DNA from 2 places in the Rhodoferax sp. AJA081-3 genome. Region 2 is predicted to be linked to the other one. Evidence: riboswitches for the same ligand, from Rfam matches in the RefSeq annotation. Region 2 holds a riboswitch; the other holds the start of a gene.
What was found. Region 2 has a riboswitch for thiamine pyrophosphate ahead of HZ993_RS20225 (TonB-dependent siderophore receptor). Riboswitches for the same ligand answer to the same signal wherever they lie in the genome.

Region 1 (11,985 bases), 2.1 Mb from region 2:
GCCTCCACACGGTTGGGCGTGACCAGTGTGGCGCGCGGTAGCAATTCATTCACATAGGCCTGCACCAAGGCATCATCGGCAAAAGCAGCACCTGTGCTGGCGCCCAGTACCGGGTCCACAACCAGCGCGACTTTTAATCCTTGGCTCCGCAAGCGGTCCACCCAGCGGCAGACCACGCGCAGGTTTTCGACACTGCCTAGCAGCCCGGTTTTGATGGCCTGGGGCGGCATATCCTGCGCCAGCACAGCCAGTTGTGCGTCCAGCAATTCCGCGCTCACCGCGTCCACCCGCGTGACCGCGACCGAGTTCTGCGCGGTGATGGCGGCCACTGCGGTGCAGCCATGTACGCCACCAAAGGCCGCAAAGGCTTTGATGTCGGCCTGCACACCCGCGCCGCCGCCGCTGTCAGACCCTGCAATGCTCCAGACAATGGGCCTTGTGGTGCCTGTTTCAGCCGAAGCACCTAACCGAAATTGGCCTCTAGCCCCCGTGAAATATGACGGTTGTACTACTGAATTCATAGCAATATCGGGTGCCCCGCCACCGGGGTAGATGCCACCGCCATGTCCTGTTTGGCCATGACACCGGCCTCAAACGCCAGCCGCCCGGCCCGAATGCCCAAACCAAAGGCGCGCGCCATGCGCACCGGGTTCAGCGCCTTGGCCACGGCGGTGTTGAGCAACACGCCGTCCAGCCCCAGCTCCATGGCCTGCACGGCATCTGCCGGTGAGCCTATGCCTGCGTCCACGATCAGCGGCACGCCGGGCAGGCGCGCGCGCAGCGTGCGCAAGGCGCCGGGGTTGACGAGGCCCTGGCCGGAGCCAATGGGTGCGCCCCAGGGCATCAGAATCTTGCAGCCCACGTCCAGCAAGCGCTGGCAGCTGACTAGGTCATCGGTGCAATAGGGAAAGACTTCAAAACCGTCTTTCACCAGCTGGCGGGCCGCGTCCACCAGTTCGAACGGATCGGGCTGCAGTGTGTGTTCGTCTCCCACTACTTCGAGCTTGATCCAGTGGGTGTCAAACAGCTCACGCGCCATCTGCGCCAGCGTGATGGCCTCGCGGGCCGTGCGGCAGCCAGCGGTGTTGGGCAGCAGGTGGGCGCCGGTGGCCTTGATGATGCTGAAGAAGTCACCTTCGGCAGATGCCTGTGCGCCCTGCGCCAACTGGCGGCGTAGGCCGACCGTCACCACCTGCGTACCCGATGACGCAATGGCCTGTTGCAGGATTGCCGGTGACGGATAACCCGCCGTGCCCAGTAGAAAGCGGCTTTGCAATGTGCTCCCGCCTAGGTGCCATTCACTGGCGTCTGAGCGCCCCGGCGGCAGCGGGCTCTGCTCCCCCACTTCTGTTGGCCCCGCCCGCCTTGCGGGCTCCTCCTGGTACGGAGCAGAGCCCACTACCACCGGGGCTTCTTGGTAATCGACCATGTATCAACCTCCTTCTATCGGTTGGAACGTGATGATGGTGTCGCCATCGGATAGCGTCTGTGTGGCGCGCAGGTTACGCGGCACAAACTCACCATTCAGTGCTGTCGCCACCGCCTGGGGCAATTGGCCCTGCTGCTCAACCCACTGCGCTAACGTCCGTGCTGTGGTCGTGTGCAAGCCGCCATTCACCGTCAGCGTGATGGTCGTCGAAGCTTCCGCCACCGATGCGTTCATGACAGCCCATCCTTCAGCGCCTCTTCCACCATGGCCGGCGCCACCAGCCAGCCGTGCCGGTACAGGCCGTTGATGCGGGTGATGCCTTTGTCGCGTGTCAAGAGCGGCAGGTTGTTGGGCAGTGCGGGGCGCAGATTGGTCTCGGAGTGCACCACACGCGCCTCGGCCAGCTCGGGGATTACGCTGTGCGCGGCACTCAGCAGCTCCAGCGTACTGCGCAGCGATACCGGCGAGCGGTCTTCACTCTCGATTTCGCTGGCGCCGACGACCAGCATGTCGTCCGCGCGGGGCACGATGTAGACCGTGTGCCGCGGGTGCATCAGGCGCACCGACCGAGTGAGTTTGACACTTGGCGCATGCAACCAGAACACCTCGCCCCGCACGCCGCGCACCAGCAATTGCGGGCGGGCGCCAATGCCACGCACGTCGAACACATGGTCAAAGCGCAGCGTTTCGCCTTGCTCGGACTGCAACAGCCTCAAGCCTTCGACACTCTCCCGGCGTGCGGAGGTTTGGGTCTGAACCCGCAAGGTTCCAGCCTCCACCGCATGCACGGTGCTGCGCCAGTGCCAGTGTGTGCCCTGACGCGTGCACTGTGCCGCCAAGGCCTGCATGGCCTGCACGGTGTGGATCTGGCCTTCACACGGCAGCAGCCAGCTCAGGGCCGGGCCGGAAATTGAGGGCTCCAGCTCGGTCAGACGGGCGGCGTCCAGCAGCTCGGGCTGGTACAACGGGTCTGCCTTGGACTGCAGCAGGCTGATGACCCGCTGCGCCGCGCCCGCATCACCTCGGTGGGCCAGCAGCAGGCTGCCCTGCAGGCTCAAGCCCACGGGCTCGCCCAGGCCGTGCACGATGGACGGCCACAGGTAACAGGAGCGCAGCCCCCAGGCAAACACGCGTGCATCGGCACACTCCAGCTCCGCCACCGGGCTCAGCATGCCGGCCGCTGTCCAGGCCGCGGCATCCGACCCGGACTCGGCATTGGGACCGGGGCCACTGGCCGGGTCAAACACATCCACGCGGTGGCCGGCGCGGCTCAACTCCAGCGCCAGCAAACGCCCCAACAAACCTGCACCTGCAATACCGATATGCATAAACACTACCCCTTGCTGATGGGAATATAGATTTCGCTACCCGCCTTTTTAAACGTGTCTGACATGGACTGCATGCCATCACTCAAGGCCTGCTCGTCGCTGACGCCCTTGGTCTTGGCGTACTCGCGCACCTCTTGCGTGATTTTCATCGAACAGAACTTGGGGCCGCACATCGAGCAGAAATGCGCCACCTTGGACGCGTCCTTGGGCAGGGTTTCGTCATGGAAATTGCGCGCCGTGTCCGGGTCCAGCGACAGGTTGAACTGGTCCATCCAGCGGAATTCAAAACGCGCTTTCGACAAGGCGTCATCCCGCGCCCGCACCCCCGGATGGCCCTTGGCCACATCGGCCACATGGGCGGCAATCTTGTAGGTGATGATGCCGGTCTTGACGTCTTCGCGGTCTGGCAGGCCCAGGTGTTCCTTGGGTGTGACGTAACACAACATGGCCGTGCCGAACCAGCCGATCATGGCCGCGCCAATGCCACTGGTGATGTGGTCGTAACCGGGCGCAATGTCGGTGGTCAACGGGCCCAGCGTGTAGAACGGCGCCTCGTCGCAGTGCTTCAACTGCTCCGTCATATTGGCCTGCACCATGTGCATGGGCACGTGGCCGGGGCCTTCAATCATCACCTGCACGTCTTGCTGCCAGGCCTTCTTGGTCAGCTCACCCAGGGTACGCAGCTCGGCAAACTGGGCCTCGTCGTTCGCATCGGCACCACTGCCGGGGCGCAGGCCGTCGCCCAGCGAGTAACTCACGTCGTAGGCCTTCAAGATCTCCGTCATCTCATCGAAATGGGTGTAGATGAAATTCTCTTTGTGGTGGGCAATACACCACTTGGCCATGATGGAGCCACCGCGCGACACGATGCCGGTCACCCGATTGGCCGTCAGGTGGATGAAGGGCAATCGCACGCCGGCATGCACGGTGAAGTAGTCCACGCCCTGCTCCGCCTGTTCGATCAGCGTGTCGCGGAAGATTTCCCAGGTCAGGTCTTCGGCGACGCCGCCCACCTTCTCCAGCGCCTGGTAAATCGGCACGGTGCCGATAGGCACCGGGCTGTTGCGCACGATCCAGTCGCGTGTGGTGTGGATGTTTTTGCCGGTGGACAAGTCCATGACGGTGTCTGCACCCCAGCGGATGGACCAGACCAGTTTCTCGACCTCTTCCTCAATGCTGGAAGTGACGGCCGAGTTGCCGATGTTGGCGTTGATCTTGACCAGAAAATTACGGCCAATGGCCATGGGCTCCAGCTCGGTGTGGTTGATGTTGGCCGGGATGATGGCGCGGCCGCGCGCGACCTCGCTGCGCACAAACTCGGGCGTCATGATCTTGGGGATGCTGGCGCCAAAGCTGTTGCCCGCCAGGCGCGCCTCGCGCTCGACATTGCCCAGGTACTGCTCCATCCATTCCAGCTTCTGGTTCTCACGGATGGCCACGTATTCCATCTCGGGGGTGATGATGCCTTTGCGGGCATAGTGCATTTGGGAGACGTTGGCACCACTGCGGGCGCGGCGTGGCTGACGCTGCAGGCCTGCGGCCTGGGCACGCAAGGCGGCCAGTGCATCGGTCTCGCCATTTTTGAGGCCATCGTCCAGAGCAAAGGGCTTGCGGCCTTCATACAACTCGGTGTCGCCGCGGGCGTCGATCCAGCCCTGGCGCACCAGTGGCAAGCCCTGGCGAACATCGATGTCGGCGGCAGGGTCGGTATAGGGACCGGAGGTGTCGTACACCGTGACCGCCTCGCCATTGCTCTGCATGATTTCACGCATCGGCACCTGGATGTCCGGGCGGCTGCCGGGCAGATAACGTTTGGTGGAAGCGGGAAGCGGCTCGCGGGTAAGGCGGATGAACTGGGCTAACTTGTCGGGTGCGTTCATGGTTCTATATCTCCGGTATGGACCCGAAGACAAAGCGAAAACACAGCCCCGCAAACCCTGAAAAGAGGCAGCTCAAACGGCGCTTGGCCATTGGCTGCTCTGCACTTCTTACGCTGGTATGAACCAGATCAAGTTCACGGGTTTGGAATCCATCTCAGCGCAACCATTGCGCACCCCGGGCAGGGCGGAGTGTACGACAAAGCCAGGACCATACCTGCGCATGGATGTGGCAGAACGTGCCGCTCAGCCTACAGCCATCTTCGCGTACGACGCCCGTTCAATCTCTTGCACCTCCACGCACAGCTGCACGTGCAAACCCGGCGGCCACACACACGCCGTATGCAACGCGCCCAGCAAATCCTTGGACAGCGCCTGCTTGGTTTCAAGAGACCGGCCGCTCAGAATGGCCAACTTGGCATGCACAAAGGCCCGACCACCTGGCGATGTGCCCACCAGAAATGTATGGAGGCGTACCGCACGGCTCTTGATGTCGACTTCCTCTTCAAACTGGCCGCTGGCCACCAGCGCTTGGTTCAATGCCAGCAGGGCCTGATCGGCATCAAACTGGGGCAGGTTGTCGGTGTATTCGATGGTGAGATGGGGCATGTTTTTCGTTGTGGTTGCAAACGTCTGCAAAGCTAGCTGTTTTCCTAGACACTGACTCCATGGCGCTCGCCTCCGGTCAGAGACGGCCGCGCCAGATTGTGCACAATCGCCGCCGCCACGTCGGACGGATCGGCCAAGCCACCCTGGTGTTGGCGTTGGATAAAACGCTCAACCTCCGGGAAATCGATCACGCTGGATGCGCGAATCATCGCCTGCATAAGTCTTGCCGTCATCAGGATTGCAACGGCACCGACACCACAGCCTTGCCGCGCAGTGCCCACAGTTGCGATGCCGAAAGCACAAACGTGGCCACCAGCAGCCCAATCGACACCGGCTGCACAAACGCCGCATGGCCCGCCAGCATGAAGCCCGCATGGATGGCGCAGGTCAGAAAACCCAGTGCCGCCAACAGCTTGTAGAAAAACATGCCAGTGTGCACATCCGCCACCACCCGGCTGTGCGCATACAGCACCAGCGCAATGATGGGGATGTTCAGCAGCAGATTCACCTGGTTGCCACCGGGGATCCGAAACAGCTCCCACTCGTGCCAGAAGGCAGCGTCTATCTGGTGCGTGATGAGGACGGTGGCATTGGCTAAAAAGAGCCAGTGCAGGCGGGATGCAGGGGTCATGGTGTTGGCGGCTTAAAGCGCTTTTCCTTGTCGTACGGAAACACGTCGTGCACATGCCCCGCCTGGATGCGGTCCTTGTGACCCTGCCAGAAAGAAGCCTCCAGCAAGTCGGCGTGGTGTTTCATGAAGATGCTGCGCACGGCCGGGTTGCCCAGCAGGAAGGGTCCAAAGGTTTCGGGGAAGACGTCCTTGGGGCCTACGCTGTACCAGACCTCGCCAGACATTTCATCCTCTTCATTGCGCGGGGCGGGCACGGTGCGGAAGTTGCAGTCGGTGATGTATTCGATCTCGTCGTAGTCGTAGAACACCACCTTGCCGTGGCGGGTGATGCCAAAGTTCTTCCACAACATGTCGCCGGGGAAGATATTGGCGGCCACCAGGTCCTTGATGGCGTTGCCGTATTCGACCACGCCGCGTTCGATCTGCTCGCGGGCTCGCACGGCCGCCGGACTGGTGTCATTGGCATTGGCGCCGCCCGCATCAAAGGCTTCCTGCAAGTAAATGTTGAGCGGAATCATGCGCCGCTCGATGTAGACGTGTTTGATGATGACTTCTACCGTGCCGTCGCCATCGCGGTCGCTGATCTCCAACTGGCTGGGGGCGAACTTCTGGATCTCTTCTATCAGTTCGTCACTAAAACGGTCCCGCGGAAAACCCACCTCGCTGTATTCCAGCGTATCGGCCATGCGGCCCACGCGGTCGTGTTGTTTGACCAGCAGGTACTTGCCCTTGATCTGCTCGCGGGTCGTGTCCTTTTGCGGCGGGTAGTAGTCCTTGATCACCTTGAACACATAGGGAAACGACGGCAGATCAAACACCAGCATCACCATGCCCTTGATGCCCGGCGCGATGCGGAACTTGTCGGTGCTGTGGCGCTGGTGGGCCAGCAGGTCGCGGTAGAACAGGGTCTTGCCCTGCTTGGCCAGACCCAGCGCGTTGTAGATTTCGTTGCGCGGCTTGCGCGGCATCATGCTGCGCAGAAACTGCACGTAGGCCGACGGAATCTCCATGTCCACCATGAAGTAGGCACGGGCGAAGCTGAACAACATCAGCAGATCGTCTTCGCCAAACAGCGCGGTGTCGATCACCAGTTTGGACCGCTGGCCATGCCGCTCCTCCGCCGCATCACCCGCGGCATTGCGGCCCGTGGCCGGCACTTTGGTGTGCAGGATGGGCAGCGCAAACGGAAACTCGTTGAAACCATTGATCAGCTTGCCGACGATGTAACAGCCCTTGTTGCGGAAGAACAGTCCCGTCAGCACCTGGATCTGGAAGTTGGCGCGTAACTTGGCATCGCCCAGCCGCTCCATCATGGCCTGCTGCACCAGGGCGCAGTAGTGCTCCAGCCGATCGAAGGGGCGCTGCAGGTCAAAGTCCATCACCATGGTCAGCAACACGCTGGTCATGGTGTCGCGCGTGGGGTAGTAGGAGCGGTAGGTGGGGCGTTTTTCGGACTCGTCGTTCTCGATGTATTCGGTGCTGACGGCCGGGCGCACAAAGATGAAGTCGTTCTGGAAATAACTGCGGTGCAGGATCTTGGTGGTAACCGAGTTGAAAAAGGTCTCCGCCAGCTCGGGCTGGTGGTGGTTCACCAAGAGGCCGATGTAGTGCAGCTTGATCTGCTGCCAGATGTCCATGGACTGGTCACCGGCTTTGAACTCGCGCTCCAGCCGGCGCGAACACTCGGTGACCCGCAGGTCGTAGAATTCGATGCGCTCGCGCTGGGCCCGCTGCTGGCCGTGCCAATCCGCGGTCTCGAAGCGGTGTTTGGCGCGGGCCGACTCGGTGCGGAACAGCTGGTAGTGGCGGTTGAAGCCGTCCATCATCGCCTTGGCGATGTCGTAAGCAATGGAAGAGTCCAGTCGGGTTGGAAACATTTTGCTCACTTATTTATAGCTATACCGTCAACAATTACGGGGGCTAAAGCCGAATTTTGCTTAAGCCTACTCGTGGCGGGCAATCAGGCGAATGCCGGCCAGCGCCTGGCGGTACAGCGCCTCCAGATCTTCTGCACCGCTCACTGTCATGTGCAGGTCTTGCAGCAGACCATCCTGCAGGCCGTAGACCCAGCCGTGCAGGGTGACGCCCTGGCCCCGCGCCCAGGCGTCCTGCACCACGGTGCTCTGGGCCACATTGACCACCTGTTCGATGACATTGAGCTCACACAGGGCATCGGCACGGCCATGTTCGGGCAACGCCTCCAGCAGGTGACGGTGGCGGTCGCGCACATCCTGGATGTGGCGCAGCCAGTTGTCGGCCAGCCCCACCCGTGCGCCATCCAGCGCCGCACGCACGCCCGCGCAGCCATAGTGGCCCACCACCATGATGTGCTCCACCTTGAGCAGGTCGATGGCGAACTGGATGGTGGACAAAGCGTTCAGGTCCGAATGCACGACCACATTGGCCACATTGCGGTGCACGAAGACCTCGCCGGGCTCCAGGCCCGTGATCTGGTTGGCGGGCACGCGGCTGTCGGAGCAGCCTATCCACATGTACTTGGGCCTTTGCTGGGCCTTGAGGTTGGTGAAGAAGCCAGGGCGCTCGGCCTCCATGCGGGCGGCCCACGCGCGGTTGTGGGCGAAGAGGTCGTTGAGTTTGTCTGCCATCGGTAAGCTCCTTGTTGACTTGCTATTTCTTGAGTGAGTGGCGCACATTCCAGTCCAGCAGCCCGTAGCGGGCGCGCTCCTGCTGGTCGTCTTGTGCGTTGAATCGGCACGGCGCTGCGGATGGTGGGGCCGTGGTGCCAGGCCCCGAACTGCAGGTGAACGATTCCTTGTTGCCCAGTTTCCAAAGGCCCTGGGTATTGCGCACTTCGCCAGTGAAAAACATGGCGCGGGGTGCCTCCAGCGGGTTCTGGGGCTGTGGCGTGCGCAACAGGTTGCGGCCCGCGTTGATGTAGGGGCCTTCCACACCTACCAATGGCAGCAGCGTGGTGAACATGTCGCGGTGGCTGGCCGGCAGCGCCTGCTGCGGGCCACACTGCAAGCCCTCACCCCAGATCACAAAGGGCACCTGGCGCTGCAGGTATCGGCGTGATGCATCGGCATACAAACCGAAGGAGCGCACATTGTGGTCACCGGTGGCGGCGACGACGGTGTTGGCCTTGAGCGGGCCCCTTTGTACATCCTGCACAAAACCGCCCAGCAGGTCGGTGGCGTAGTGGTAGGTGTCCAGGTTCAGCAGCAAGGTGTCGGATGTGGTTTCGCCCTTCCACAGGGCCATGTCACGCGGCACACGCTGGTAATCATTGGGCAGGTCGTAGGGGGGGTGGTTGGTGCTGGTGAGCACGAACACAAAAATGGGTTTGTCCGCAGGCTGCGCCGCGAGGCGTTTGCTCAAATACTTGAAAACATAACTGTCCCAGACGCCCCATATGCCCAGGTCGGCGTCGGGGTAGTGTTCTTTTAACGTATTGGCATCCACCACCTCGTCAAAACCCTGCACCGCCAGCACACGGTTCAGGTCGCGCCAGCCGGACCGGGCCGAGGTGACGAATAACGTCTGGTAACCAGCGTCCTTGACCACTTTGGGAATGGCCCAGGGGATGGGCTTGCGCCCAACATCGCCCATGGTCAACGGGGTGATGGGGGTGGAGAACAGGATGGCTTCCAGCGAGGGGTGGGTACCGGGTTGGGCAGAATCGAAGTTACTGAAGCGGCAGGCCTTGCTGGCATCGGCCAGCGTGGGTGCCATGCGGCCCAGCACATCGAACGTGGGCCCGTGGTACAGCAGCGGCTCGGCGCTCCATGACTCCATCAGGAAGAAGATCAGGTTCTTCTTGGATGTGCCCGCGGGCAAGGCTTCGTGTGCGGTCAATGCCGCCTTGACCTCGGCCTCGCTGCCGTGGGGCATGCCCAGAACCTCGGCCGCAGCCAGCGGCGAATCAAAACCCATGGCCTTGAGCCCGGCCAATGGGTTCTGCAGATTCTGCGACTCGCCCCGACTGTCCCAGGCGTACTTCAGCGCAATGGGGCCATTGGGCACCATGTCGTTCAGGAATTGGGAGGTGGTAACGGTCAGGTGCTGGCGCTGCAAGGCCATCTGCCGCAAAGTACCCTTGCCAGCAAACAACAAGGCCAGCAGCACCACCGTTGCCACCAGCAGTTTCACCGCGACGTGGCGCGACTGGAACACGGTGTCGGGCTGAAGGCGCGCAAGCAACAAGCGATGCACCACCACTGCCGAAAAGGTCAGCACCACGGCTAGCAGCAGCGTCCACACGACCGGAAAGTCATGCCAGATGGTTTGCAAGACGGCGGTGGTGTCGTCTTCCACCAGGCCAAACACCAGCGAATCAATGGGTGTTTTGTAAAAACCGAAGTAATGCAGATTGACCAGGGACAGCATCACATAAAAGAAGGCGACGCCCGCCGCAATGCGCCCCTGCACCTTGCCCGACACCCAGGGCAGTACCAGCAGCAGGAGAAATCCCGCCACGGCACTGACCTTCAGGTCAAAACGCAGGCCTTGTACCAGCGCGCCAAACACATCACTCTGCGCGGCCTGGTAGCCCGCAGGCCAGAAATACGCCAGCTGGCCCAGGCGAATCAACGATAGCGCCAGCACCAGTGGCACCACCAGCACCCAGGCGCGCAACAGGCCGCGCAGGGTGCCATGGAGGAGTGTGTTCAGTGTGCGGGTAAGGGTGGACTTCATCAGCCCTACATTGTCTCAGCGAACAGCTCCCGCCCGATCAGCATGCGGCGAATCTCCGATGTACCCGCACCGATTTCGTACAACTTGGCATCGCGCCACAGGCGGCCCAGTGGGTATTCGTTAATGTACCCATTGCCGCCAAAGATTTGCACACCCTCACCTGCCATCCAGGTGGCCTTCTCGGCGGTCCACAGAATGACGGAAGCGCAGTCCTTGCGCACCTGGCGCACGTGTTCCACGCCCAACAGGTCCAGGTTCTTGGCCACGGTGTAGGCAAAGGCACGACCGGCCTGCAGCACGGTGTACATGTCGGCGACCTTGCCCTGGATCAGCTGGAATTCGCCAATACTCTGGCCAAACTGCTTGCGGTCGTGGATGTAGGGGATGACGTTGTCCATGACGGATTGCATGATGCCCAGCGGGCCGCCGGTCAGAACCGCACGTTCGTAGTCCAGGCCGCTCATCAGCACCTTGGCGCCGCCATTGACCGCACCCAGCACGTTTGCGTGGGGCACTTCGACGTTGTTAAACACCAGTTCACCCGTGTGGCTGCCGCGCATGCCCAGCTTGTCCAGCTTTTGCGCGATGCTGAAGCCCGGCATACCCTTTTCGATCAGAAAGGCGGTGACGCCGCGCGCGCCCAATTCAGGCTCTGATTTTGCATAGACCACCAGCGTGTCTGCGTCGGGGCCGTTGGTGATCCACATCTTGTTGCCGTTGAGCAGGTAATAACCGCCCTTGTCTTCGGCCTTGAGCTTCATGCTCAGAACGTCAGAACCAGCACCCGGCTCGCTCATGGCCAGCGCGCCCACGTGCTCGCCGCTGATCAGCTTGGGCAGGTATTTGGCGCGTTGTGCATCGGTGCCATTGCGCTTGATCTGATTGACGCACAGGTTGCTGTGGGCGCCGTAGGAGAGGCCTACGGAGGCCGACGCGCGGGAGATTTCTTCCATCGCAATCATGTGGGCCAGGTAGCCCATGTTGGCGCCGCCGTATTCCTCGCCCACGGTGATGCCCAGCACGCCCAAGTCACCCATCTTGCGCCACAGGTCCATGGGGAACTGGTCGGTCTTGTCGATCTCGGCCGCGCGGGGGGCGATCTCGGCTTGGGCAAATTCGCGCACGGCGTCGCGCAGGGCGTCAATGTCTTCGCCGAGTTGGAAGTTCAGGCCGGGTAGGTTGTTCATGGTGGTTGTCTCCTGTTGCTCTTGGGGGTTTGGGTATGTATGGATTGGGGCGGCTGGGTCAGGCCTTGGTCTTCTTGGGGGCTGGTTTGGCAGCCGGCTTGGTGGCCTTGGCCAATAGTGCGCGGGCTTCTTTTTCGTGGGTCTTCAGTTCGTCCAGATTGGCCTGCAAGTCGGTCATCTGGGATTCCAGCTGCAGGCGGTGTGCGGCCAGCACATCCAGGAACTTCTGCAGCTGCGCACCAGTATCACGCGGGCTGTCGTACATCTG
Region 2 (11,985 bases):
ACCCGCGCCATCACGGCGCCGCCATAACCTGAGCCATCGCGGCTGCGTTCCGTTTTCTGGTTGATAAAAACAATACGACTCTTGGCACGGTCACTGGTGTCGGCTTTGAGAGAGGCCAGGTCGGGGTAATAGGCCATTTCTGCCTCCAGCCCGCCAGCCGGGGTGCCTACCGAATTGCCAAGCGCAGTAGCCACCAGCCGGTGGGCAAATGGCGCGGTGATGTCCACACTGACGGGTCCTGCCCGCCAGGCCTTGACCGCGACGGGATCGGCGCGGACGTTGGAGAAACCCAGCGCTTTGAGCTTGGCTAACGCCCACTCCACGGCACGGGGGTCGGCCGCAGAACCGGCGGGTCGACTACCCACTTCGGTCACCAGTGAATCCACCAGCTGGTAGGCCAGGTTGTCGGTCGGGGTCGCATCACGCAAAGCCAGGGCCTGCCGCAAGTCGGACTCGGTCCATAGTGGTATGTCTTGCGCTAACAAATGTTGCGGTAACAAGGCAGCGCCTGCCCAAAAGCCCAGGATGTGGCGGCGTTTAGTCGTCATGTCTGAATTTCATCCTGTTCACACACTTAGGGGGTGACGGCAATGGCCCGTGTCGGCACACTGCGGTTGCAAATATTGCTGTGCAACGCGCTGCGCACGGCCCAGCCACCGATGGCGTGGCGGCTGGCCTCGACCAGGTTGCGCCAGGTGGCGGTGTCGGTGCGCATGATTTCGATGTTGGGTTGTTCGGCCGCGGGTATGTCGGCCAGCATGCGTGCACGGGTGATGGGCACATAGGCTTGGGGCTTGTCATAAAACCCCATGGCGCCCGGGCCGCGCTGCAGGGATGACAACACCTCCATGCCCTTGACGATTCGACCTACCACCGTGATGTTCAGGTCCAGCGCCCGCGGCGCCTGGCCATTGATGGCATACAGGCTGGTGCCGTTGCTGCTGTCGGGCTTGGTGCTGCGCGCCGCGCCCACCATGCCATAACAGTGCGCCAGCCAGGCCTGGTTCTTGGCAGGGTTGGCCGCAGCTGGCATGCCGTCTACAAAACCGCTGACTGGCGCCCAGCCATCGGGATCGGTGAATCGGGTGATAGGCAGGCCCTTGAAGGGAATAGAAAACTCTGCGGGCAAGCTCGCCTGAGCGGAGCCCAGCGGCTTGACCTTGTCCTTCTCTTTTTCTTCATCCGCCGGGTCGGCCCACTGAGTCACGTAGTTGTCCTGCACACGCACCACGGCGGAGCCGGTGTAATAACCCTCACGCGTCAGTGTGCGGATGTTGGCTGCGTGTTTGGGGGCGAAGCGCGGCGCCAGTTCCATAACCACGGACTGGCCATTGATCTCCATGACCACCGTGTTCTCAGGGTCCAGGCGCCGCCAATCGCTTGGTGCAGAGTTCTTGATGATGTCGGCCTGGCTGGTGCGTGCCGGTTGAGCAGCACCCGCTGCCGAATGACCAGCCAGCGCCAACAAGGCCGCGGCGTAGAGAAGTGACAGTGACTTGAAGCGCAGCATGCAGACCCTTGTCGTGATGAAGGCCTCAAGCATAGCCTCAGTTCAGATCAAAACGCACGCCCTGAGCCAGTGGCAATTCCCGCGAGTAGTTGACCGTGTTGGTGGCGCGGCGCATGTAGGCCTTCCATGCATCGGACCCCGATTCGCGGCCGCCGCCGGTCTGCTTTTCACCACCAAAAGCGCCACCAATTTCGGCGCCCGACGTGCCGATATTGACATTCGCAATGCCGCAGTCGGAGCCCGCCGCGGACATGAACTGCTCGGCCTCGCGCACGTCCGTTGTGAAGATGGACGACGACAAACCCTGGGGCACATCGTTGTTCAGCGCAATGGCTTCCGCCAGTTCGCTGTACTGCATCACATACAAGATGGGCACAAATGTCTCGTGGCGCACCACCTCGGTCTGTGCGGGCATTTGCACCAGCGCCGGGCGCACGTAAAAAGCGTTGGGGAACTGGTCCTGCAAGGCTCGTTCACCGCCGGCAACCACACCACCTTGCGCCTTGGCCTGCTCCAGCGCCGACTGCATGGCATCAAACGCCGCACCGTCAATCAGCGGCCCCACCAGGGTGCCTTCTTCCAGCGGAGAGCCGATCTTGAAGCTGGCAAAGGCGCGGGTCAGCTTTGCCACGAGATCGGCATGCACCGACTTGTGCACGATCAGGCGGCGCGCCGTTGTGCAGCGTTGGCCGGCGGTACCGGCTGCGGCAAAAGCCACCGCACGCACCGCCATGTCCAGGTCGGCCGACGGCGCCACGATGATGGCGTTGTTGCCACCCAGCTCCAGCAGGCTGCGGCCAAAACGTGCTGCCACACGTGGACCCACGGCCAGGCCCATGCGGGTGCTGCCGGTGGCAGATACCAAGGCCACCTTGGTGTCGTCCACCAGGGCTTGACCTACATCGGCGCGGCCCATCACCAATTGCGACAGGTTGGCCGTGCGGTCGGCACCAAAGCGCGCGCAAGCGCGGTCAAAGACTGCCTGCACGCCCAGAGCGCACAGCGGGGTTTTTTCAGACGGTTTCCACACCACGGTGTCGCCACAGACCAATGCCAAAGCAGCATTCCAAGCCCACACAGCAACGGGGAAATTGAACGCGGTGATAACACCCACCACACCCAGCGGGTGCCAGGTTTCCATCATGCGGTGGCCAGGGCGTTCGGACGCAATTGTCAGGCCGTACAACTGGCGCGACAGGCCCACGGCAAAGTCGCAGATGTCAATCATCTCCTGCACTTCGCCCAGGCCTTCGGACAAAACCTTGCCTGCCTCCAGCGACACCAAGGTGCCCAGGGCCTGCTTGTGCTCGCGCAGCTCTTCACCCAGCAAACGCACCAGCTCACCGCGCTGTGGTGCGGGCACCGTGCGCCATGTTTGGTGCGCGGCATGGGCGCGGCTGATCACCGCGGCCACTTCGGTCAAAGAGGTTTCGTGCACCTGGCCCAAGGCTGCGCCATCAATCGGCGAGCGTGATGGCAAGGAGCCGCCGGTGTAGGCGGTGCTGGGCACGCCCAAGCGGGTGAGCAGGGTTTGGATGGAATCGGTAGGGGTAGACATGGGCTCTCCGTAAGCGGTAAAAACGGTCGGCTTAACCGATGGACTCGACTTGGCGCGACTGCTGGTACGCCTTGCCAAAGCGGTTGGCCAGGAAAGCTGGCAACTCTACCTGTTCCTGGCGGATGAAACCGGACTGTGGCAACTTGCCCTCACGGAACAGATCGACCGCTGCGCAGATGCCCGCAGCCGTGGTGATCTGGATGGCGCTCAGCGGAGCCTTCTCGTCCCGGTCGGCAAAAATCTTGCGGGCAAACACTTCTTGCACCAGCTGGCCATCGCGCTCGCCGCTGACGGTTACAAACACCAGCACCACGTCCTGCATAGTGAGCGGGATGGACTTGCGCAGGATGTCCTTCAGGTTCTCTTGGTCAAACTGCATGCCCAGCTCTTGCAGCAGCATCTTCATGATGTCGCAGTGGCCGGGATAACGCACGGTCTTGTAGTCCAGCGTCTGAACCTTGCCCTTCAGTGTTTCGCACAGGGTTCCCAGCCCGCCGGAAGTGTTGAAGGCTTCGTATTCGGTGCCGTCCAGCGAGAAGTGTTCCATGCCTTCCAGCGGCAGCACCTCGATGATTTCGCCATTGCGGATCGCTTCGCAGGGGTGGCAGTACTCGTTGATCAGGCCGTCCACGCTCCAGGTCAGGTTGTATTTCAGTGAATTGGTTGGGAAGGCTGGCAGTGCTCCCACGCGCATCTTCACCTCGTGCAGCTTGCTGAACTTCTTGCTCAGGTGGTGGGCCACGATGCCGATGAAGCCGGGTGCCAGGCCGCACTGGGGCATGAAGGCGGTCTTGGCGCCTTCGGCCATGCGCATGATCTCGCGGGTGGCGGCCACGTCTTCGGTCAGGTCAAAGTAGTGGCAACCCGCTTCCAGCGCCTGGGCGGCGGCCATGGTGGCCAAGTGGTAGGGCAGGGCGTTGATGACGGCGTCATAACCCTTGAGTGCACCGCGCAGGGCCGCGGCGTCCGAGGTGTCGATCTGTGCCAGCTCCAGCGGCAGGTGGCGCAGCTTCTTGAGCGCCTCTTCGCTGCGGTCTACCACCTTGACCTGGTAGTCACCGGAACCCGACAACAAGGTCGCAATCGTTTGGCCAATGTGGCCCGCACCCATCAGAACAACACGCATAACAATCTCCTGGTAATTGATTTGGATGGAACAAGTCTAGGCGCGAGTCCAGACGAATTAAATCGACAATGTGACGTATTGATTGTCAAAGCAGACGATTCGTCATACCATTTGGTCAATATGATTTTTCCGAAGCCATGAGTACCGTTGCATTGCGTGACCAACTGGACCGCGACCTGCTGGCGCTGTTACAGGCCAACGCCCGCGCCTCCACCGCCGACCTGGCCCGCCAGCTGGGCGCCGCCCGCACCACGGTGCTGGCCCGCCTGGGCCGCATGGAGCGTGAGGGGGTCATCGCCGGCTATACCGTGCGCCTGGGGCAGGATGTGCGCGACATGGGCTTGCAGGCCTTTGTCGGCATCACCGTGCAGCCCAAGGCCGGCCGTGAGGTGGTGCGCCAGATCTCGCGAATGCCCGAGGTACGCCAACTGTGTGCGGTCAGTGGCGAGTTCGATTACGTGGTGCTGCTACGCGCCGAGTCGGCGTTGCGCATGAATACGTTGTTGGATGAGATGGGCAACTTTGATGGCGTGGTGAAGACCACCACCTCCGTGGCGCTCGAATGGAAGATTGACCGGACCTGAGTAGCAAAGGCCAGCCCGCGTGCCCCCCCGTTTACAATCGGGTTACCGGGCCGGTATTCACTGCCAGCCCGCAAACGCTAGGGGTGCTGACTGTCGTGAGGCGGTCGGCTGAGATAACACCCTGGAACTTGATCAAGGTAATACTTGCGCAGGGAAGCGTGGTGAGTACATGCCCTTGTTCCATCTATGGAGCGCCGGGCCTATCGACTATCCGCGTTCCCCTGCCATCGAACGAAAAGGTGAACTGCGATGGCGCTCCGTCTGAATCTGAAACTGTCCCCCTGTGCTGCCGCATTGGCCGTGATGTTTGTCACACCCGTCTGGGCACAGGCTGGCGCCCAAAGCCTGCAAGGGGTCACCGTCACCAGCAAGGCCGCACCGGTGCTGGATGTAGACCGGGCTGACGTGGGAGGCCTGGGCCAGGCGCTGGCCAAGACGCCGCAAAGCGTCTCCGTTCTGGGTGCGGATCTGCTGGCCGCCACGGCCTCCAGCAGCCTGTCGCAGATCATCAAGCTGGATGCCTCGCTGGCGGACAGTTACAACACCACGGGCTACATCGAGGGCATGTCGGTGCGCGGTTTCCTGCTGGACCAAAACAACAACTATCTGCGCAATGGCCTGCCGGTGACCAACTATGCGCCCGCTGCGCTGGAGAACAAGGAGCGGATCGAGGTCTTGAAGGGTGTGGCCGGCTTGCAAGCCGGTGTGTCTGCCCCCGGTGGCCTGGTCAATTTTGTTACCAAGACTCCGCAGGCGGACGCGTTCACGGCTGCTTCTATCGGTGGAGACGGCAACGGCGGCAGCAAGGTGCACCTGGACAGCAATGCGCATTGGGGCGCGGTCGGTGTGCGCGTCAATCTGGCAGCCGAAGACCTGCGCACGCAGTTTGACCGTGCCGACGGCAAGCGCGAATTCGCCAGTGTGGCCTTGGCCACAACTGCGGCACCCGGTACCAAGCTATCCGCAGATCTGGAATACCACCACAAGAAGCAGCCCTCGGTCCCTGGCCTGGGCTTGTTGGACACCAATGGCGATGGCGTGGCCGACACGCTGCCGGCCAGCAACTATTCGCGTTTGAACCTGAACAACCAAAGCTGGTCGCAGCCCTTTGAGTCCACCAGTACCAACGCCCAGTTGGCCATCGACCACCAGATCAACACCGACTGGCAGGCCCGTGTGGGTCTGGGTACGCAGCGCACCGTGGCGCACGACCGCCTGGCTTTCCCCGATGGTTGCAGCACCGGCCCCAATTATGTCTACCCCGGGCTGTGCGCCAACGGCGATGTGGATGTTTATGACTACCGCAGCGAAAACGAAGAGCGCAGCACCTGGGCCTGGGACGCCAAACTGCAGGGCCGGTTGGGAACACAACACCGCGTGACGATGGGCCTCAGTGGCCGCAGCGCCCGTACCGATCTCAACCCGACGCAGGCCTACAACTTTGCAGGCACCACGAATATCGACCGCCCCATTGCCCTGCCAGGCGATGGCGCGGCCAACGACCTCAACACCAACAGCCGCGAACGCGCGGTTGACGTGCATGCCTCGTTGGTCAGCGACCTGAGCACCACGGTGCAAAGCTTTGTTGGTATCCGCACTTCACGCGTAACCCGCAGCAGCGAACGCAGCGACGGCTCCCGTGCCATCGCGTTTGAGCAAACGGTGACCACGCCATGGGCCGGCCTGTCCTGGTCGCCACTGGCCGGCACCATGGTCTATGCATCCTGGGGCCAGGGTACTGAGCTGGAGGCCGTGCCCAACCGTTCCAACCGCTTTGTGAATGCGGGCCAGGTATTGCCGGCATTGAAGAGCGAACAAACCGAGCTGGGCATCAAGTGGCAGATGAGCCCCCGCATGCTGGTAACCGCCGCAGCCTTTAACATCGACAAACCCTATGCTGACGACCAGCCCACCGCCAGCGGCATACCCCTGCGTGTTGCCGGCGGCAAGACTGCACGGCACCGCGGCCTGGAGCTGGCGGCCGTGGGCCAGGTGGATGCGCAGTTGTCGGTGCAGGCCAGCCTGAGTTTGCTGGACGCCAAGTACACCGCAGCAGTAGACCCCGCCTTGGTGGGCCAGACCGTGACCAATGTGCCCAAGACCAAAGCCTCGCTGTTTGCGGATTACAAAATCGCAGCCTTGCCCGGCCTGTCGCTCAGCGGCTTGGTAGCACACGAGAGTGGCAAGACCGTTACCGCCGATGGTTCGGTCAGCCTGCCTGCCGCATGGCAGCTGGATACCGGTGTGCGCTACCAGAACCGCCTGATGGGCAAATCCACCCAGTGGGCGCTGAATGTGGAAAACATCACCGACCGCAGCTACTGGCGCGAGGCCCCCACGCAGTACTGGGGCGCCAACTATGTGTTCCCCTCCACACCGCGCACGGTGCGGGCCCGCGTCACGGTTGAGTTTTAAAAACTTGTGGGTCAGACCACTCGCGAAGCGATGTGCTCTGACCCCAACGGATTAGAAGGAAGCCATGGAACCACGCCTCATCTGCCTGATAGGCGCAGAGTGCACCGGCAAGACGACGCTGGCCCAGGCCCTGGCCGAGCAGTTGGGTGGGCTGTGGGTACCGGAATACCTGCGCAGCTTTACGGACCAGCAGGGCCGCACGCCCGAGCGCACGGAGCAATTGCAGATCTTGCAAGAGCAGGTGCGCCAGGAAACGCAGGCCCTGGCCACCGCCCGCCGCCAGCAAAAGGCCCTGGTGTTTTGCGATACCGCGCCCCTGCTCACCGCGGTTTACAGCGATTGCGTTTTTGCAGACACCTCGCTCTACCCGCAGGCCCATGGCCTGCATGCGCGCTATGCGCTGACCCTGCTGCTGGAGCCTGACATTCCGTGGGTGGCCGATGGCCTGCAGCGGGATGGCCCGCAGGCTCGCACCGCCGTGCACGCGCGTATCGGGCAGGCTCTTGCGGACTGGGCGTGGCCGCATGTGCGCATTGCAGGCACAGCCGAACAGCGGCTAGCGCAGGCGTGTGACGCGGTGGCTAGCGCTGTGCGCTGAGGACGTATACAAAGAATTGGCCGATAGCCCCCGATAAATATGGCGGTACCGCTATCGAAATGATAGTATTCACTAGGTGGATTCCTGCGGCAGCGTTCGGGCTGTTGGCCCCCGCCTCATACTGTCAAAGGACCAGAAATCGGCGGGGGCCAACAGCCCGAAACGCTGCTAAGGTGTTTGTTTTGGACGCGAGTGTGGAAGGACAGTTCGGGGCCGACTCCCGACGTTGGCGAGTGACTGGTAACTGGCAATCAGTTCATCGATTCTTCCATCGGTAGGGGGACTCCACCAGCCAGATCGCAGGCACTTCGGGTTAGGCTATGTATTCGTCCTAGGTCTTTTCTGCTCGATCGCCACCGTGAAAGACGACCAATCTCACTGGCTAACTCTCTAATTAATCAGAGCCTTGGGTCGGGCTTGTGCCCGCCCGGCGGCTTCCAAAGCACTTAACTCAGCTAGCGGAATGCTAATCGTCCAAGCCTTCTTGTTTTCCTCACCAATGGAGTGTCCGTACACGCCATGAATTAGAAATGCTGAGCGCACCAACTCAAACTTCACCGGCTCAAAATTCAAAACGGTGGATGCGATCCAAGGAGTCAATGGGGCAACCCGCGCGCGCCAAAGAAATTGACCCTCGAAGTCCGCTCCCAAAATCGTGAGCTGGTTACTTGGACCCTGTCGCACTGTTACGAGTTGAGTCCCCGTTGTGCCCCATTTCCTTATGCCCAGGCGTTCACTGTTAACTCGAACGATCTCGCCACGACTTGGTACAGCCAGCTCAGAATAAAACAACCAGGCACCATACTTCGTTGCCGCAGCATAGCTATCTGACCAAATCGGCCATTCATGTAGTTCTTTGAAGTCACCACCGAATGGCCTGTCGGTAGATTTCAGCGTCTTTAACAACCCGCCTTCACTCATTTGCCCTATTTGATCGAGCGCTTCTGGAATCTCCTCGATGACAACCGCAGAGCTAGTGAGGTTCCAGCGCCGAGAATCAATGACTGCGTCCTTTGATGCCTCAATACGATTGAGCAGCAAGCTATACCCGCTCACTCCATTCTCGCAACGACTTGCATTCGTACGCCGATCCCAAAACGGAATCTGCTGTGTTTTGGTAGCGACTCTGAATGCATCGGTGACACGCGCCAACGTATTTTTCGACTCCCGATCCTCAAGAACCCAGGTGGAGAATTGATTGGCCCATCCAGTTCGGATTTCTCTCACAACATATTTACCCAATGGATTGTCAAGGTAAGAGATTTGCAGGCAGGTCCCAGGTTTCACCGGTGGCTGTTCAGTAAAGAATTCTTTTTTATCCCTTTCAAGTGGGTAGAAACAATTGGGTGAATCCTTGTCGCCTAATTCCAGATGCGCGTACGTATGTTGCATCGACGCGGGCGACCAATCATCGCCGCCGTCGGCAACGCCTTTGAGTCCCAACTTGATGTCGATTGAACTTAGTTTGACGGATGTGAGTAAATGCGCAATGTCACCAGACCGCAACCCACCTGTTTCATCGACCAAGCTATCTATAGCGATTGGTCCATTGCGACTCTCCGAATTGCATAACTTGGAACTTTCAGTGCGGGCTGCATTCCAGATGCTGCCTTCTAGAAAGACCGTCAACCCTGGATACCAAACCGGGGAGAGCAACACCGTTACGATCAAGAACCCTATCAATTTGCCCGCCGGTGCTTTAAATAGCTTGAAGGCTATAAAGTAGGCACCAAAACATAGCATTGCGACGCCGAATGCGAATAGTAATAACAAGTGCTCTACGTACATGATCACCTCACCTTAGTAACATACAGAGCGCTCCCAGCATCTGCACGCCTAGGTTTTACCACGTGGAAATTCCTACCCGACTTCACGATCAAGTTTGCCACAGCACACATGTGGCAGCCATTCTCATTGTGCAATTCGATCTAGTCATCCGTAATGTTGTAAGGCGTACCACCCTTGATCCCACAGGCTCAACCGGGACTGATTCTCGTGCGAAGAAGTCATAGATCATTTGCTTTGGTGGGATCATGATTGCGGCAAACCTGCTGGCTGGATTTCCTGTCGTAAGTGACCGGTTACTAGTAATTTGGGGTCGAACTCGGGCTTGCAGAGCCGACTCGCCAAATTCAGCTAAGTGTCTAGAACGGTTCGATAGCACATTCCACGCCGAGGGCAGATGGCATGGCCGGTGAGCAACGCCCGGTCGGCGATACAGTCGCCTCTGGATCAATCGGCCCACATCCCCCTGCGGTAGACTGCCTCAATCGTTCCCCTCAACCTTTTGCAGGACCCCACCACCATGACCGAACTCGTCGCCTACAGCCTGGAAGACGGCATTGCCACCCTGACCCTGAACAATGGCAAGGTCAACGCGTTTTCACACGAGCTGATTGCAGCGTTCAATAGCGGACTGGACCAGGCCGAAGCGGCCGGTGCGGTCGTCATTGTTACCGGGCAGCCCGGCATTCTGAGCGGTGGTTATGACCTCAAGGTCATGATGGCCGGGCCACAGGCCGCCATTGATCTGGTCGCGGCCGGCTCCACGCTGGCGCGGCGCATGCTGGCCCACCCGCAACCCATCATCGTGGCGTGTCCCGGCCATGCGGTGGCCAAGGGTGCCTTTGTGCTGCTGTCGGCTGACTACCGGATTGGGGTCGAAGGTCCGTTCAACATTGGCCTGAACGAGGTCAAGATCGGCATGACCATGCACCATGTGGGCATTGCCCTGGCGCGGGACCGGTTGACCACACCGGCCTTTCAGCGCTCGGTCATCAATGCCGAAATGTTCTCGCCCCAGGGCGCGCTGGCCGCCGGTTTCCTGGACCAGGTGGTGGCGCCCGAGCAACTGCTCAGCGCGGCAGTCGAAGTGGCACAGCAGATGAAGAAGCTCAACATGACAGCCCACAAGAACACCAAGCGCAAAGTGCGCAAGGCGCTGCTGGATGGGCTGGATGCCGCCATCGAACTGGATAAAACCATCAGTTTGATGTAGTGCTTGTTAGTGTTTTAGGCCTCTAGCCCCCGTCGAAACTCATCGTGGCGCTATTGTTTTAGTAGTGTTTGGCAGATGGTGCGGCTCGGTCGGGCCTGGGCCGGGACTCCACCAGGCTTGCGTTGGGTCAAGTCGCCGCGCCGGGGCGACCCCTAGAATGGTTGAATCCCCACGCCCCGAGACCGCCGCATGTCCTCCACCCTGATCCGCCGCCTTTTGCTTGCACTTTTGGTCCTGGGCCTGCTGGGTGCAGGCATTTGGTGGGCCAAACGCACCAAACCGGTGGCCGTGCTGGTGACCACCATTGACCAGGGCCGGGTCGAATCCAGCATTGCCAACACCCGCGCCGGCACGGTCGAGGCCTGCATGCGCACCAAGCTCTCCGCCACCATGGGTGGGCGCATTGAGGTGTTGGCGGTCAAAGAGGGTGACAAGGTCAAAAAAGGCCAGCTGCTGATGAAGCTGTGGAACGACGACCAGCAGGCCCAAAGCAGTTTGGCCATGGCCCAGGTAGAGACGGCGCGCAAACGCGTGGTCGAGGCCTGCACCGTGGCAGCCAACGCCGAGCGCGAGGCCGAGCGGCAGACCACGCTGTTCAAACAAGGTTTTATCTCCGGCTCGCGTGACGAACAGGCCCGCTCCGAGGCACAGGCCCGCCGCGCCGGGTGCGACGCCGCCAAGGCCGATGTGGCCCAGACCCAGGCCCGTGTCAACGCCACACGCGTGGAGCAAAACCGCACCGTGTTGTATGCACCCTTTGCCGGCACCGTGGCCAAGATCGTGGGCGAGGTGGGTGAATATTCCACTCCGTCCCCACCCGGTGTGCCCACTCCACCGGCTATTGATCTGATTGACGACACCTGCCTCTATGTGCGCGCACCCATGGACGAGGTGGATGCGCCCAAGATCAGCGCCGGGCAAACCGTGCGCATCAGCTTCGATGCCCTGCCCAAACAGTCTTTCCCCGGCAAGGTCAAGCGCGTGGCACCGTATGTGTCGGCGGTGGAGAAGCAGGCCCGCACGGTAGATATTGAAGCCACACTGGACATTGCCGCAGACAAAACTTCACCCCGCCTGCTGGTGGGCTACAGCGCCGACGTGGAAGTGGTGCTGGCCCTGCGCGAGAGCGTGGTGCGCGTGCCCACCTCGGCCTTGCAGGAAGGCGGCCGCGTGCTGCTGGCAGGTGCAGACGGCAC

Region 1: linked by a shared signal. The riboswitch ahead of thiC (phosphomethylpyrimidine synthase ThiC) and the one ahead of HZ993_RS20225 (TonB-dependent siderophore receptor) in region 2 are both predicted to bind thiamine pyrophosphate.

What each region holds. Positions count from the first base shown of each region.
Region 1 is NZ_CP059068.1:2,261,412-2,273,396, forward strand. It holds gene HZ993_RS10545 (bifunctional hydroxymethylpyrimidine kinase/phosphomethylpyrimidine kinase) at 1-521, opposite strand, end outside; gene HZ993_RS10550 (thiazole synthase) at 518-1,429, opposite strand; gene thiS (sulfur carrier protein ThiS) at 1,433-1,663, opposite strand; gene HZ993_RS10560 (FAD-dependent oxidoreductase) at 1,660-2,757, opposite strand; gene thiC (phosphomethylpyrimidine synthase ThiC) at 2,763-4,637, opposite strand; TPP riboswitch at 4,725-4,825, opposite strand; gene HZ993_RS10570 (5-carboxymethyl-2-hydroxymuconate Delta-isomerase) at 4,881-5,243, opposite strand; gene HZ993_RS10575 (hypothetical protein) at 5,288-5,476, opposite strand; gene HZ993_RS10580 (DUF6713 family protein) at 5,476-5,874, opposite strand; gene aceK (bifunctional isocitrate dehydrogenase kinase/phosphatase) at 5,871-7,751, opposite strand; gene can (carbonate dehydratase) at 7,818-8,480, opposite strand; gene HZ993_RS10595 (LTA synthase family protein) at 8,503-10,530, opposite strand; gene HZ993_RS10600 (isovaleryl-CoA dehydrogenase) at 10,536-11,717, opposite strand; gene HZ993_RS10605 (MerR family DNA-binding transcriptional regulator) at 11,776-11,985, opposite strand, start outside.
Region 2 is NZ_CP059068.1:4,320,690-4,332,674, forward strand. It holds gene HZ993_RS20200 (M28 family peptidase) at 1-548, opposite strand, end outside; gene HZ993_RS20205 (peptidylprolyl isomerase) at 575-1,543, opposite strand; gene HZ993_RS20210 (aldehyde dehydrogenase family protein) at 1,548-3,068, opposite strand; gene HZ993_RS20215 (saccharopine dehydrogenase family protein) at 3,100-4,194, opposite strand; gene HZ993_RS20220 (Lrp/AsnC family transcriptional regulator) at 4,332-4,778, shown strand; TPP riboswitch at 4,848-4,950, shown strand; gene HZ993_RS20225 (TonB-dependent siderophore receptor) at 5,028-7,193, shown strand; gene HZ993_RS20230 (AAA family ATPase) at 7,258-7,791, shown strand; gene HZ993_RS20235 (hypothetical protein) at 8,182-9,579, opposite strand; gene HZ993_RS20240 (crotonase/enoyl-CoA hydratase family protein) at 10,097-10,789, shown strand; gene HZ993_RS20245 (efflux RND transporter periplasmic adaptor subunit) at 10,979-11,985, shown strand, end outside.